DNA from 4 places in the Bradyrhizobium sp. 521_C7_N1_3 genome. Region 1 is predicted to be linked to each of the others. Evidence: predicted binding sites of a transcription regulator. Region 1 holds the regulator's gene; each other region holds the start of a gene.
The links. The regulator PhoB, encoded in region 1, activates phosphate uptake and scavenging genes when phosphate is short. The targets are predictions, from matches to a motif close to TGTCATNNANCTGTCAT.
Positions count from the first base shown of each region.

Region 2: a site for PhoB is predicted at 2,072-2,088, ahead of AB7008_RS23875 (RNA degradosome polyphosphate kinase). Genes of this name have one in related genera too.
Region 3: a site for PhoB is predicted at 1,697-1,713, ahead of AB7008_RS27635 (glycerophosphodiester phosphodiesterase family protein). Genes of this name have one in related genera too.
Region 4: a site for PhoB is predicted at 2,696-2,712, ahead of AB7008_RS41885 (YdcH family protein). Genes of this name have one in related genera too.

Region 1 covers NZ_CP197232.1:9,886,767-9,890,619, forward strand. Annotated here, with positions in the region: gene AB7008_RS46970 (aspartate aminotransferase family protein) at 1-1,094, opposite strand, end outside; gene AB7008_RS46975 (GcrA family cell cycle regulator) at 1,551-2,063, shown strand; gene phoB (phosphate regulon transcriptional regulator PhoB) at 2,167-2,874, opposite strand; gene phoU (phosphate signaling complex protein PhoU) at 2,889-3,605, opposite strand; gene pstB (phosphate ABC transporter ATP-binding protein PstB) at 3,617-3,853, opposite strand, start outside.
Region 2 covers NZ_CP197232.1:5,169,365-5,173,217, reverse strand. Annotated here, with positions in the region: gene purM (phosphoribosylformylglycinamidine cyclo-ligase) at 1-530, opposite strand, end outside; gene AB7008_RS23885 (CDP-alcohol phosphatidyltransferase family protein) at 685-1,227, shown strand; gene AB7008_RS23880 (DnaA ATPase domain-containing protein) at 1,340-2,017, shown strand; gene AB7008_RS23875 (RNA degradosome polyphosphate kinase) at 2,162-3,853, shown strand, end outside.
Region 3 covers NZ_CP197232.1:5,933,261-5,937,113, forward strand. Annotated here, with positions in the region: gene AB7008_RS27635 (glycerophosphodiester phosphodiesterase family protein) at 228-1,580, opposite strand; gene adh (aldehyde dehydrogenase) at 1,772-3,289, opposite strand; gene AB7008_RS27645 (GAF domain-containing protein) at 3,446-3,853, opposite strand, start outside.
Region 4 covers NZ_CP197232.1:8,854,160-8,858,012, forward strand. Annotated here, with positions in the region: gene AB7008_RS41875 (sensor domain-containing protein) at 1-975, opposite strand, end outside; gene AB7008_RS41880 (NAD(P)/FAD-dependent oxidoreductase) at 1,178-2,281, shown strand; gene AB7008_RS41885 (YdcH family protein) at 2,428-2,610, opposite strand; gene AB7008_RS41890 (YdcH family protein) at 2,939-3,145, shown strand; gene AB7008_RS41895 (hypothetical protein) at 3,273-3,491, shown strand; gene AB7008_RS41900 (hypothetical protein) at 3,513-3,764, shown strand; gene AB7008_RS41905 (GGDEF domain-containing protein) at 3,827-3,853, opposite strand, start outside.

The DNA.
Region 1 (3,853 bases):
ACGACATTGTCGCCGGCGCCGACCGTGAGCAATTTTTCGTTGCGCAATGCCGCGCCGAGATCGCCTGACGGCACCACGGCCTTGATGCCGATCAGAAGGCCTTCGCCGCGCACTTCGCTGACGATGTCGGGATAACGATCGATCACGGAGGCGAGCTTCTGCTTGAGCAGCAGCGACATCTTCTGCACGTGGTCGAAGAAGCCGGGCTTGAGCATGACGTCGAGCACGGCGTTGGCAGCAGAGATCGCGAGCGGATTGCCGCCGAAGGTCGAGCCGTGCGAGCCGGGACCCATGCCGGCAGCCGCGTCCGCGGTCGCCAGCACCGCGCCGATCGGGAAACCGCCACCGAGCGCCTTGGCCAGCGACATCACGTCAGGCGTGACGCCGGTGCGGCGATGCGCGAACAGATCGCCGGTGCGGCCCATGCCGGTCTGCACCTCGTCGAACGCGAGCAGCAGGCCCTTCTCGTCGCAGAGCTGGCGCAACGCCCTCAGGAAGGCGGGCGTTGCCGAACGTACGCCGCCCTCACCCTGGATCGGCTCGATCAGGATGCCGGCGGTCTGCGGACCGATCGCCTTCTTGACGGCTTCGATGTCGCCATGCGGGACCTGGTCGAAGCCATCCATCGGCGGGCCGAACCCTTCGAGATATTTTGCCGAACCGGTCGCGGCGAGCGTTGCCAGCGTGCGGCCGTGGAAGGCGCCTTCGAAGGTGATGATGCGGTAACGCTCCGGATGCCCCTTGGAGAAGTGATGATGGCGGACCAGCTTGATCACACCTTCCAGCGCTTCGGCGCCGGAATTGCAGAAGAACACGAAGTCCGCGAAGCTTTCGTTGCACAGACGCGCGGCAAGCTTCTCGCCGTCCGGACTCTGGAACAGGTTCGACATGTGCCAGAGTTTGGTGGCCTGCTCCTGCAACGCCTTGACCAACGCAGGATGAGCATGGCCGAGCGCATTCACCGCCACGCCCGAGGTGAAATCGAGATAGCGATCGCCATTGGTCGCAATCAGCCAGCAGCCTTCACCGCGCTCGAAACCGAGGTCGGCCCTGGCGAAAACGGGGAGCAAATGCGGCGCTGCGCTGTTAGTCATGACGATCACTTGAATGTTGCGGACGGCGTGAGCGTGCATTGCGCAACGCACCATTGACCGGCCCGGAAAACGAAACGTGCCGCCTTTTAAGGGCGGCACGTGTGACTATCTTATGCCTGGTGAAACCGGTGTCAATGCCGCCCGGAAAGCCTCGCGAAACGCAGAATCCGTAGTCTTGCGGTGGCGATTTTGCGTATTTCCGCCACGGAACATGTGGAAGCGAGTCGGCGGACTCTTGCGCGTGAGTCACGCCATATTGTAGCGTTTGGCTTGTCAGATACGACATCTCGTGCAGCAGTTCTGATCCTCTAAGTCCTCATGTACCGGCGTAAGCGTTCGGGCGCATCTGGCGCGCCCGGCGAGCCTTAAGGGATTCTGGCGGCACGGGTTTTTCGAGGCTTAGGCATTCGCCGTGCGGCCGCCAGGATGGCAGGCGCCGGCGGAGGAAAGGGTGCAATGACCGTTTTGACCTGGTCGGATGATCGCGTCGAGCAGCTGAAAAAGCTCTGGGAGGCCGGACTTTCGGCCAGCCAGATCGCCGCTGAACTCGGCAATGTGACCCGCAATGCCGTAATCGGCAAAGTGCACCGGCTCGGCCTGTCGGGCCGCGCCAAGAGCCCTTCATCGGCAGCGCCGCGGCCGCGCAAGGCGCGCCCCGCCCAGCACATGATGCGGGTGACCCGCCCGATCGCACGCGGCAACACCGCGCTGGCACAAGCCTTCGAAGTCGAGGTCGAGGCCGAACCGGTCACCTACGACAACGTCGTGCCGATGAGCCAGCGGCTGTCGCTGCTGGAGCTGAACGAGGCCACCTGCCACTGGCCGGTCGGCGATCCCTCGAGCCCGGATTTCTTCTTCTGCGGCGGCAAGGCGCTCTCCGGCCTGCCCTACTGCGCCCAGCACTCGCGCGTGGCGTATCAGCCCGCGGCCGATCGCCGGCGCGCGCCGGCGAAGCCGGGTCCGCGCTGAGTACAGTTCCAGACAACCCTGTCCCGGCACAGAGCCGGGACGATCGAGCAAGAAAAAAGCGCGCCACCCGGCGCGCTTTTTGTTTGCCGGCTTGCAGCGGACCTTACGCCTGCTCCGCCTTCGCAAAGCGATCATCCAGTGCGTAGCCCGCGCCGCGGACGGTGCGGATCGGGTCCTGCTCGCGGCCGAGATTGAGCAGCTTGCGCAGGCGGCCGATATGGACGTCGACGGTGCGCTCATCGATGTAGATGTCACGGCCCCAGACGCTGTCGAGCAGCTGCTCGCGCGAGAACACGCGGCCGGGATGCTCCAGGAAGAACTCCAGCAGGCGATATTCGGTCGGGCCGAGATCGATCGGCCGGCCCGAGCGCGCCACGCGGCGCTTGTCGCGGTCGAGCTCGATGTCGCCATAGGCGAGCACGGTGGCGAGCCGCTCCGGGCTGGCGCGCCTGAGCAGGCCCTTCACGCGTGCCAGCAGCTCCGGCACCGAGAACGGCTTGACGATGTAGTCGTCGGCGCCGGTCGCAAGACCCCGCACCCGCTCGCTCTCCTCGCCGCGCGCGGTGAGCATGATGATCGGGAGCTGCTTGGTCTCGGGCCGGGTGCGCAGCCGCCGGCACAGCTCGATGCCGGAGAGGCCCGGCAGCATCCAGTCGAGCACGATCAAATCGGGGATGTGCTCCTTGAGGCGGGTGTCGGCGTCGTCGCCGCGCATCACCGTCTCGACGTCATAGCCGTCGCCTTCGAGGTTGTAGCGGAGAAGCTCGGTGAGAGCTTCCTCGTCCTCAACCACCATAATGCGTGCGCCCATGGTGTCGTCGCTCCTTAAGTGTTCGGGACCGTCGTGGCGAAGGTCGTCATGTCGCCCTTCGGCCGCTTGTCGGTGATCGCCTGGCCCTCGATCATGTAGAACACGGTCTCGGCAATGTTGGTGGCGTGGTCACCGATGCGCTCGATGTTCTTGGCGCAGAACATCAGGTGGATACAGAACGAGATGTTGCGCGGATCCTCCATCATGTAGGTGAGCAGCTCGCGGAACAGCGAGGTGCAGATGGCGTCGACTTCCTCGTCGCCCTTCCACACCGCCATCGCCGCGGGCAGATCGTGCGCGGCATAGGCGTCCAGCACCGACTTGACCTGCTGCTGCACGAGGTCGGTCATGTGCTCCAGGCCGCGGAACAGCTTGAGCGGGTGGAAATCGGTCTCCAGCGCCGCAACGCGCTTGCCCATGTTCTTGGCGAGGTCGCCGATCCGCTCGAGATCGGTCGCGACGCGCATGGCGCCGACGATTTCGCGCAGATCCACCGCCATCGGCTGGCGGCGCGCGATGGTGAGCACGGCGCGCTCCTCGATCTTCTTCTGGAGCGCGTCGAGCTCGGCATCGATGGTCACGACGCGCTGGCCGAGCGCGACGTCGCGGCGGATCAGGGCGTCGACGGAGTCGACGATCATGCGCTCGGCGATGCCGCCCATCTCGGCGACCAGGCGCGTGAGCTCCTGGAGGTCGGTGTCGAAGGCCTTTGCGGTATGTTCAGAACCCATGTTCCGTCTCCTCAGCCGAACCGGCCGGTGATGTAATCCTGCGTGCGCCGGTCGGTCGGCGACGTGAAGATCTTGCTGGTGTCGTCGAACTCGATCAGCTCGCCGAGATACATGAAGGCGGTCTTGTCGGAGACGCGCGCCGCCTGCTGCATGTTGTGGGTGACGATCGCGATCGTGTAGTTCTCGGACAGCTCCTGGATCAGCTCCTCGACCTTGGCGGTCGAGATCGGGTCGAGCGCCGAGCAGGG
Region 2 (3,853 bases), 4.7 Mb from region 1:
ATGTCCTTGCGCGGCAACAAGGTACCGCGCTCGGCGGCGCCGACGGCAAAGCCGCCGAGGTCGTAGTCGCCGTCCTTGTAGAGGCCGGGCATCTCGGCGGTCTCGCCCCCGATCAGGGCGCAGCCGGATTCGCGGCAGCCTTCGGCGACACCGGCGACGATCGAGGCGGTGGCCTCCGGGTCGAGCTTGCCGCAGGCAAAATAGTCGAGGAAGAACAACGGCTCGGCGCCCTGCACCACGAGGTCGTTGACGCTCATGGCGACGAGGTCGATGCCGATCCCGCCATGCAGGCCGGTCTCGATCGCGATCTTGACCTTGGTGCCGACGCCGTCGGTCGCGGCGACCAGGACGGGGTCCTTGAAGCCGGCCGCCTTGAGGTCGAACAGGCCGCCGAATCCGCCGATCTCGGCGTCGGCGCCGGGCCGCGCGGTGGCGCGCACCATCGGCTTGATCAGATCGACCAAGCGGTTGCCCGCGTCGATATCGACGCCTGAATCGGCGTAAGTGAGGCCGTTTTTGCGGTCGGTCATGCCCGATTTCCAGTGGGTTTGCGGCTGGTTACGTCGAATTCCGGGGACGCGCAATGGCAAGCGTGGCGCCCCGCCCTATACTATGTAGATATCAACCGGTTCAGCCTTCAAACGGGCCGGATTCGAGGTCAGGCCGGGTGCCAGGAAGCGCCGCGTGAGTATTCCGAATATCATTACACTGGGCCGCATCATGCTGGTCCCGATCATCGTCTGGGCCATCGTGTCGAGCCAAATGGAGGTGGCGTTCGCCGTCTTCCTCATCGCCGGCATCAGCGACGCGGTCGACGGCTTCCTCGCCAAGCGCTTCAACATGACCAGCGAGCTCGGCGCCCTGCTCGATCCGCTCGCCGACAAGGCCCTGCTGGTGTCGATCTACCTGTCGCTCGGCATCTGGGGCGACATTCCCCGTTGGATCGTGATCCTGGTGGTCTCGCGCGACATCATGATCGTCGCCGCCGTGATCGTGTCCTGGCTGTTCGACAAGCCGGTCGAGATGAAGCCGTCAAAGGTGTCGAAGCTCAACACCGCCGCCCAGGTGGCCTATGCGGCGCTGGTGCTGGCCTCCCTCGCCTTCGGCTTCAAACCGGCGCCCTATGATATGATCCTGATGGGCCTCGTCACGATCTTCACGCTCTCGTCCGTGTCGCTCTATCTCGTCGAGTGGCTGCGGCACATGAGTACGATCGAAGCCAAGTAGCACGATCGAGGCCAAATGAACCGGGATGCGGCCCCGCAAAAGGCCAACTCCCGCTCGATGACGTCGAATCTCTTCAAACGAAGCCGGCGTGCCGGCACGGAGCACAGCAAGCGTGGCAGGCCGCGTTCATCCCCGACAACTGGCATTCTCGCTTCCGCACGCGGAAAGCCTCAGCCGGGACAATTTTCTCGAAGGCCCCGCCAACGAAGCCGGTCTTGCCCTCATCGATGCCTGGCCTGAATGGCCGAACCGGATCATGTGGCTGGCCGGCCCGGAAGGAAGCGGCAAGAGCCATCTCGCCGCGATCTGGGCCGAGGCTTCCGGCGCCCGGTCGACCACAGCCAATGGGCTGACCGCCGAAAACGTCCCGGGAGCGCTCGCCACCGGCGCGCTGGTGGTCGAGGACCTCAAGGCAAAGGAGTTCGACGAGCGGGCCCTGTTTCATCTGATGAACCTCGCCCGCGAGGATGGGGCCTACGTGCTCTTCACCGGCCGCGAGGTACCGGCGTCGCTCGAGATCGAGCTGCGCGACCTGCGGTCGCGGTTGCGTGCGGTGCCTGTGATCTCGCTGCTGCCGCCCGACGACCAGCTCTTCCGCGGTCTGATCGTCAAGTTCTGCGCCGACCGCCAGCTCACCGTGGATGAGAGCGTGGTCAGCTACCTCGCCACCCGCCTGGAGCGGTCCTCGGCGGCCGCACGGGAGGCTGTACAGCTGCTCGACAGCGAGGCCCTGCGCCTCGGTCGCCCCGTCACGCGGGCGCTGGCCGCCGAGCTGCTTCGGGACGCCTGACCCCTCCACGCTGGCTCCAAGGCCGCTTGACGCGGCGCAACGGCGGAACATCAATGTCATCGAAACGTCATCGGACTAACACATGCTCCCGCCGGTTTTGCGCATAAGTCGCAAATTGGGGCGAACTGGATGGATCGACTTCTGATGGACTCTGCGCAAGCCGTTGAAATCAAAGAAAAAGCCCCGGAGATCGAGGGGCTGCCGGCGATTGCCTCAAGCCCCGAGCGCTTCATCAATCGCGAGCTCTCCTGGCTGCACTTCAACCGCCGCGTCCTGGAGGAAGCGGTCAATCCCAGCCACCCCATGCTGGAGCGGGTGCGATTCCTGTCGATTTCAGCGAATAACCTCGACGAGTTCTTCATGGTTCGCGTCGCCGGCATCAAGGCCCAGGTGCGCGAAGGCATTGCCGAGCGCGCCCCCGATGGCCTGACGCCGTCCGAGCAGCTCGCGCTGATCAACCGCACCGTCTCACAGCTCGCCTCCGACCAGCAGGCGATCTGGCGCGACCTGCGCAGCACGCTGGCCGACGTCGGCATCGCACTGGTCGACGGCAAGGACGTCACCAAGGCGGAACGGACCTGGATCGAGGACTACTTCCTCAACAACGTGTTCCCGCTGCTGACCCCGCTCGCGATCGATCCTGCCCACCCCTTCCCGTTCATTCCGAGCCTCGGCTTCACCATCGCGCTCCAGCTCACGCGCGCCGCCGACGGCAAGCAGATGAACGCTCTGATCCGCATGCCCGGCAAGATCGACCGCTTCATCCGGTTGCCGGCCGAGGGCAAGGTCGTCCGGCTGATCTCGCTCGAGCAGGCGACCGGGCTGTTCATCAACCGCCTGTTCCCCGGCTACAATCTCCACGGCCAGGGCGCCTTCCGCATCATCCGCGACTCCGAGCTTGAAATCGAGGAGGAGGCCGAAGACCTCGTCCGCCTGTTCGAGACCGCACTGAAGCGCCGCCGCCGCGGGTCGGTGATCCGGCTAGAGATCGACGCCAAGATGCCGGAGGAGCTGCGCAGCTTCGTGCAGCATGCGCTGTCGGCCGCCGACGACGAGGTCTTCCTGGTCGACGGCGTGCTCGCCATGAACGAGCTTTCGCAGCTCACCCGCCTCGACCGGCCCGATCTCGAATTCACCCCTTACGTGCCGCGCCATCCCGAGCGCGTGCGCGAGCATGGCGGCGACATCTTCGCCGCGATCCGGCAGAAGGACCTCGTCGTCCATCATCCCTATGAATCCTTCGACGTGGTCGTGCAGTTCCTGCAGCAGGCCGCCCGCGATCCCGATGTCGTCGCGATCAAGCAGACGCTCTACCGCACCTCCAACAACTCCCCGATCGTGCGCACGCTGGCGGAAGCCGCCGAAGCCGGCAAGTCCGTCACCGCGTTGATCGAATTGAAGGCGCGCTTCGACGAGGAGGCCAACATCCGCTGGGCGCGCGACCTAGAACGCGCCGGCGTGCAGGTCGTCTACGGCTTCCTCGAACTGAAGACGCACGCGAAGCTCTCGATGGTGGTGCGCCGCGAGGGCGGCGGCCTCACCACTTACGTCCACACCGGCACCGGCAATTATCACCCCGTCACCGCACGCATCTACACCGACCTCTCCTACTTCACCTCGGATCCGACCATCGGCCGCGACGCCGCGCGCGTGTTCAACTTCATCACCGGTTATGCCGCGCCGAGCGATCTGGAAAAGATGGCGGTGTCGCCGCTGACGTTGCGCAAGCGCATCATCGAGCACATCCAGGGCGAGACCGCGCATGCGCGGCATGGCCGCCCCGGCGCGGTCTGGATGAAGATGAATGCGCTGGTCGACCCTGACATCATCGACGCG
Region 3 (3,853 bases), 4.0 Mb from region 1:
GCCCTCTCTAACCCAAGTCAAACGCCCTTGGAAAGGACCGCGGCGGCATGGCTCGACTTTCATTATGCCGCACTGCAACGTGGCCGAAACTTTGCAAAACCTTTGGCGCCGATCGGGCAACTTTAGCTCACCGGTCAGCGAAGGGAGCGTGAGCCGCCAACGCAGAGAAATCGGACGCGGTGTTTTGTATCCGAAATCCCACGCGCGTCCGATTCGCCGTGCCAGCCTTACCAGCCCAACTCGCGCAAATACGCTGAGCGGGCGGCAACGCCGGTATGCGTGAAGTCGCTGAAGACCCCATCGACACCGAGCCGGTAGAATTTGAGATATTCAAGGCTCGGGTCGCCGCGATAGTCGGCGGCGAGATATTTCTTCTCGTTCCGAAAAGTGAAGACATGGACGAAAAGACCGAGCTTGTGCGCGTCCGCGACGAGGCTGGTCGCGTCCTGCGTCGAAGCCTCCGGCGTCGATCCCTTGTAGGGCGTGCCATCGGCGTTAGTGTCCTTCCACGGCGCGATCTTGAGCGGAACGATGTAGGCCTTCCACGGACCGATGCCCTCGGCATAGGTCTTGATCTCGGCAAGCCCCTCGGGCGTCAGCATCGCATCGTACAAGCGCGCATCGCCCGCAACGGTCCAGTCGAACGGGCGCGAATTCGTGATGTTGTTGAGGAGAACCTTGCCGGTTTTGAAGTCGATTCCGTTGCCGTCGACGAGCTGGACCTGCCGCGCCTGGAGGCCGTGGCTGCGCATATATTTCAGGCTGCCAGGTTCGAAGCTCTGGACCAGAATCGGAGCGTCCTTGGTATTGAGGCCGTTATCGCCAATGATCTTGATCAGGGCATCTTCGAGCGGACGGCTGCCGGCCGCGCCGCAGCCATTGGCGATCGCCTGGGCATTGTTCCAGGTCGGGTTCTTGGTTTCGGGATAGACGAGGATGGACCGCCCGGTCTCCTTGCTCTTGACCTTGGCGATGTCGATGACGTCCTGGAAGCTGATGATCGGGAGCTTGCCGTTGAAGACTTTCGGCCGCTCGTTGGCCGCGTCATAGGTGGTGCCGCCGATCCATTGCTTCAGCTCGGCCATGGTGAAATCGCTGATCGACCAATCGTTGGTATGATCCTCGCCGTCGACGATCAGCGACTTCAGCACCGATTTGGGATCGGCCGGGTCGCTGAGATCCGTCAGGTAATCGGCAGGCACGCCGGTGGCCGACGGGGCCTTGACGCGCACACCGGGCACGGTGCGCTTGCGGGCGGCGACGGCCGCATTGGTCTTTGCCACCTCGACAATGTTGGTGTTGTCGCTCAGCCAGGGGTTATGACGCACGACCAGAACGCAATCCTTGGTCAGGTGCAAATCCTCTTCGAGCGCATCGGTCCCGAGTGCCGCGGCGAGGTCGTACGACGCCTCGGTCTCTTCTGGTACCAGGCCCGGCAGGCCGCGATGGCCAAGGACCAGCGGCGCCTTTCCATCGACGGTCAGGAAGGGCTTGGCGCCGGCTGGCGCCGGGCCGGACTGTGCAAGGGCCATCGACAGCGGCAGCACCGCCGCGCCGAACAGCACCGCTGCGACACCCATTGTCCGTCCTGAACGACTGTTCCGCATCACCAAGCCTCCGTCTTTGCCCGGCATCGCTTCGAATGCCGCGGGCGCCGAACCGAATACGGTCGGCGCTGTCGTATTGTCTCAAGACTCTGACAGACGGATGACGACGGAGAGGGCGGCGCAAGGTTGCTCCGCCCTCTCCTACTCAATCAGATCTTGCCCGATCAGAAGAAGCCAAGCTTCTTCGGGCTGTAGCTGACCAGGAGATTCTTGGTCTGCTGGTAGTGATCGAGCATCATCTTGTGGGTCTCGCGACCGACGCCCGATTGCTTGTAGCCGCCGAACGCGGCATGCGCAGGATACGCATGGTAGCAGTTGGTCCAGACCCGGCCGGCCTGGATGGCCCGGCCGAAGCGGTAGCAGCGGTTGGCATCGCGACTCCAGACGCCGGCTCCCAGGCCGTAGAGCGTGTCGTTGGCGATCGCGAGCGCTTCGTCATCGGTCTTGAAGGTCGTGACCGAGACGACGGGACCAAAGATCTCCTCCTGGAAGATTCGCATCTTGTTGTGGCCCTCGAACACCGTCGGCTGGACGTAGAAGCCGCCGGACAGATCGCCCCCGAGCTCGGCACGACCGCCGCCGGCCAGCACCCTGGCACCCTCCTGCTTGCCGATGTCGATATAGGAGAGGATCTTGGCGAGCTGCTCGCTGGATGCCTGCGCGCCGATCATGGTGTCGGCCGCACGCGGATCGCCCTGCTTGATCGCGGCGACGCGCTCCAATGCCCGCTCCATGAAGCGGTCGTAGATGTCGGCGTGGACCAGCGCCCGGCTCGGACAGGTGCAGACCTCGCCCTGGTTCAGCGCGAACATCACAAAACCTTCGATCGCCTTGTCGAAGAAGTCGTCGTCCTCGGCGGTGACGTCGTTGAAGAAGATGTTCGGCGACTTGCCGCCGAGCTCGAGCGTGACCGGGATCAGGTTCTGGCTGGCATATTGCATGATCAGCCGGCCCGTCGTGGTCTCGCCGGTGAAGGCGATTTTCGCGATCCGCGGGCTGGATGCGAGCGGCTTGCCAGCTTCGAGGCCAAAGCCGTTGACGATGTTGAGGACGCCGGGCGGCAGGAGGTCGCCGATGATCTCGGCCCAGACCATGATCGAGGCCGGGGTCTGCTCGGCCGGCTTGAGCACGACGCAATTACCGGCGGCGAGCGCCGGCGCGAGCTTCCAGCACGCCATCAGCAGCGGGAAGTTCCAGGGGATGATCTGGCCGACCACGCCGAGCGGTTCGTGGAAATGATAGGCGATGGTGTCGTGGTCGATCTCGCCGATCGAGCCCTCCTGTGCACGCACCACGCCGGCGAAATAGCGGAAATGATCGATCGCGAGTGGCAGGTCGGCGGCGCGGGTCTCGCGGATCGGCTTGCCGTTGTCCCAGGTCTCGGCAATCGCAAGGCGCTCCAGATTCTCTTCCATCCGGTCGGCGATCCGGTTCAGGATCGCGGCGCGCTCGGCGACGCTGGTGCGTCCCCAGGCGGCCTTGGCGGCATGCGCCGCATCGAGGGCGGCCTCGACGTCCTGCGCATCGGAACGCGCAATCTTGCAGACGATCTGGCCGTTCACCGGCGAGGCGTTGTCAAAGTACTTGCCGGAGATTGGCGCGACGAATTTGCCGCCGATGAAATTGTCATAGCGTTCGGCAAATGGAACCTGGGTGACGCCGAGGAATTCCACCTTGTTCATTGATCGCTCCCGATGTTTGCTGTTTGCGCAATTCGCCGCGTGTTCACGACTTGCGCCGACGATGTCGCGGGAGCGTTTTCCTGTCAGCCCGGGCGGGAGCGATGGCCGGGGTAACCTGTCGCAGTTCTGCGACAGTCACGGGCGAGGCAAGCGCCCTCAGTGCTTCAGCTCGAACCGCTTCAGCTTCCGGTGCAGCGTGGCGCGACTGACGCCGAGCGCTTTTGCGGCGGCCGACACATTGCCGCCGGCCCGCAGCAGCGCCCGTTGCAGCACCGCGCGCTGGCCGCCGGCGAGATGGTCGTGCGCGGGTTCGCCGCCGAGCAGATCGGCCGCGGGCACCGGCTGCAAGGGACGGCCGGGCGCAATCCCGAGTCCCACGCGCGCGGACCGGGTCGCGCCGATCACGAGATCATCCGCATCGACCGCGACGAGGCCGCCGGCTTGGCCGTCGGCGCCTTGCGTCAGCACGATGCGGGCATGGGCGAAGGCGCGGCGAAACAGATCAGCTTCGATGCGCCTCGCCGCCTCACCTGCCGCGAGCGCGATCAGATTCAAAAACGCATC
Region 4 (3,853 bases), 1.0 Mb from region 1:
GCGGCGGTCGGTGATATCCTCGAACACGAGCATCAGGAATTCGGGCTTGTTGCTCTCGTCGCGGACCACGATCCGGATCGAGGCAACCATGCGCCGCTCACCGGCGCGGTCGACCTCGAATTCATTGCGGAACTGGCCGTCCGGCGAATTCAGTGCCGCCTTGTCGGCCGCCTCGATGCTGGCCGCCGAGATGGGCGCGAACAGCTCACGCGCATTCTTGCCGACGGCGTGGTCGCGCGAGAACCCCCAGAACCGTTCATAGGCGCTGTTGGCGAAGATGTAACGACCGTCCTCGATGTTCTTCGCGGCGACGCAGGCCGGCACGTGGTCCAGCACGGTTTCCAGGAATTGCTTGGTGGAGGCGAGCTGCCGTGACAGCTTGCGCTGATCGCTGACGTCCAGATGCGTCGCGACCGAGCCGCCGTTCGGCAACACGAAATATTTCACCAGGATGGCGCGGCCATCGGGCAGTTCGGTGATCAGGCCGTTGGGGCTCGCCGCCTTCTCGTAGAAATCGTCGTCGGAGACGGCGAGGACCCCGCGCTGCCGACGCAGCTCGAGGATGTCGTAGCCGGTCATGCCGGTCCACAGATCCGAGCGCGTCAGGCCGTAGATCTCGAGATAGCGGTCGTTGCAGAACATGATGCGTCGTTGCGCATCCGTCATCACCACGCCCTGGTTGAGATTGTTCATGGCGGAGGAGACGAAGGCGTTGCGCCGCAGCTGCAAGCGCTTGGTGCGGCGCAGCGAGGAATGGATCCACAGCGCGATGGCGGCCAGGAACGCACAGACGACGATGCCGCCGATCAGCGCTTCCCAGACCATGTTGGGATCGAGCTTGCCGAGATAGCTCGGCGGCGCGAAGCTGTCCGAGAGCGCAAAGGCGCGCGCAGGCGCGACCGCGCTGGCCAGGCACACGACGGCCTGCACAGCAATCGGTAGCGTGCTGCCCACGTGCCAGTTCTTCTCAGCCATCAGCCACCCGCGCTTTCAACGTCGGATTGTCTGGCTTCACGGGTTTGGATCGGGTAAACGCCTGTACGCGCAACAGAAAAATGTGACGCCAAATACGGCAATTGCCCTGACATGATAAATGCTTCCTTAATGGAAAATGGCCCCGCGCCGTGGTTCTCGGGCCTGATGCCACCGATGCTTTCAACGGACACACTGAACAACCATGGATAGGGTCGACTGCGTCGTCATTGGAGCCGGCGTGGTCGGGCTCGCGGTGGCTCGAAAGCTTGCCCAGGCCGGGCGCGAGGTGATCGTGCTCGAGGAAGCCGAGGCCATCGGCACCATCACCTCCTCGCGCAACAGCGAGGTGATCCATGCCGGGATCTATTACCGAGCCGGCAGCTGGATGGCGCGCATGTGCGTCAGCGGCAAACACGCGCTGTACCGCTACTGCGGCGAGCGCGGCATCCCGCACAAGAACTGCGGCAAGCTGATCGTCGCGACCAGCGCCAAGGAGACCGAGAAGCTGCAATCGATCAAGGCGCATGCCGAGGCCAACGGCGTGCTCGACATGCAGCTGCTCACGGGCGAGGCCGCGCGCGCGCTGGAGCCGGCGCTCGCCTGCGATGCCGCGCTGCTCTCGCCATCGACCGGCATCATCGACAGCCACGCCTACATGCTCTCGCTGCGCGGCGAGGCCGAGGCGGCCGGCGCCGCCTTTGCGTTTCACACCCCGCTGATCCGTGCCAAGGCAGCCGGCGATGTGATCGAGATCGAGGCCGGCGGCGAAGCGCCGATGACGCTGCAATGCGGCCTGCTCGTCAACGCCGCCGGGCTCTCGGCGACAACGGTCGCACGCCACATCGACGGCATGCCGATCGACCGGATTCCGCCGGCCTATCTCGCCAAGGGGAACTATTTCAGCTGCAACGCCAGGGCACCGTTCTCGCACCTGATCTATCCGGTGCCCGAGCCAGGCGGGCTCGGCGTGCATCTGACGCTGGACATGGCTGGGCAGGCACGCTTCGGCCCCGACGTCGAGTGGATCGAGACGATCAATTACGAGGTCGATCCATCACGCGCCGAGCGCTTCTATCCGGCGATCCGGAAATACTGGCCGACGCTGCCCGACGGCGCGCTGATGCCGAGCTATTCAGGCATTCGCCCGAAGATCGTGCCGCCGGCGGTGGCCACGCAGGATTTTCTGATGCAGGGCCCGCGCGATCACGGCGTCGAAGGCCTGATCAACCTGTTCGGTATCGAATCGCCGGGACTGACGTCATCGCTCGCGATCGCCGATCACGTCGCCGAGCTCGCCAACATCTAGAGCGTTTTCGCGCGAAGTGGATACCGGCTCGCGTAAAGAACGCCGCGCAAATAGCTTTGCACGGCGCGCACCTTCTGGCAGGGATGAGCAACAGCTCTCACCCCTGCGTGAAGGGTAGGTCCAATTTTACGCTGTTACGGGGGTTACTAGTGGAGCGTGTCGCCGGTGTGCTTCAAGCGCTCGATCTGGTCCTTGACCATCAACTTCCGTCGCTTCAACTCAACAATTTGCAGGTCGTCTGTTGAAAGGTGCACTAGAGCTTCGTGCAATTCGTTTTCGAGCGTTTTGTGCTTCCGTTCCAATTCAACCAGATGTGCCTGAATTGTCATTCGAAACCTCCTCGGTAGGGGGAAACCTTGGATTCGATCCGGACGAGCAAGTGTACATCACCGATTCGTTCTGTCGATATGTATCCGTCGTCGCGGCGTCATTTTTGAAAATTCATATGTAACGAACCGTGAGTAAGGAACCACGCTGGAAAAATCCATGATATCAACGTGCTTGCGCAACACTGCTGCGAATCGTCGAAATATCTTGCGAGAGTTCGGTGAGCGGCGGCCCGAGATCGCTTGCGATCACGGCGCGCAAGGACGATAATTTCCACAGGGCATCCACAGCCTTGAATCTCACGCCCATCGGGTTTCGGCCACCGCGAACATGACCAATGAAGACGAGCGTGAGCTCGAAGCCGAGCTCACCCGGTTGCAGCAAGAACACCGAGATCTCGATGCCGCGATCGATGCGCTGCATCAATCGCCTGCCCCAGACCTGTTGCGGTTACAACGGTTGAAGAAGCGCAAGCTGTTGTTGCGCGACCGTATCGCGTTCATCGAAGACCAGATCACGCCGGACATCATCGCCTGATCCGCGAGGCCCTTTTCGTGGCAGCTCGCCGCATCCGAATCCGCTTGATTCGAAAAGAACAAAATAGGAACATTTGGACATCCCACCGCCCCAGGAAACGCCCAGGAAACCCCCGAGGACAACGCAGATGTCGGCAACCGCCCTTCTCGACAACAGCCATTATGAACAGGCCTGCGACCAGGCGATCGCGATGTGCGACGGCAATCTGCGCAGCACCATCAAGGCGCTGATCATGGCCAACGAATATCTGGAAGCAGAGCTGGAAGAATTACAGGCGGCGATTTCAGCCGGCTGCATTCCCGAGACCGCACGCACCAAAGTGCGGAGCAACAGCAGCGCCGCCTGAGTTCAACATCGGAGCAACGCCATGTCGGATATAACCTACTACGTTGCAATGCCCTTCCTGATCGATGCCGACGGATCGCCTGTCGCGGGCGCCGCGGAGGAATGCCAGAGCTCGGCGGCCGCGTTGCGGCGCGCCGAGATCATGGCGCACGGTGCCGGCCATATCGGCGCGGTTGCGTTCAGCCGCAGCGGCGATCCCATGACCGGCGAATTCGGCGACGCCACGCTGCTGCGCAAATTCGGCAACGTGCCGGAAGATCTGGCCACGCTGTAATGGTTGTTGCTCGAGCATGATCTCCGCGCAACGCGGTCCGCGCTTGTCGCGAAGATCGTGCCCTAGTTGCCGACCAGCCTGATCCGCGG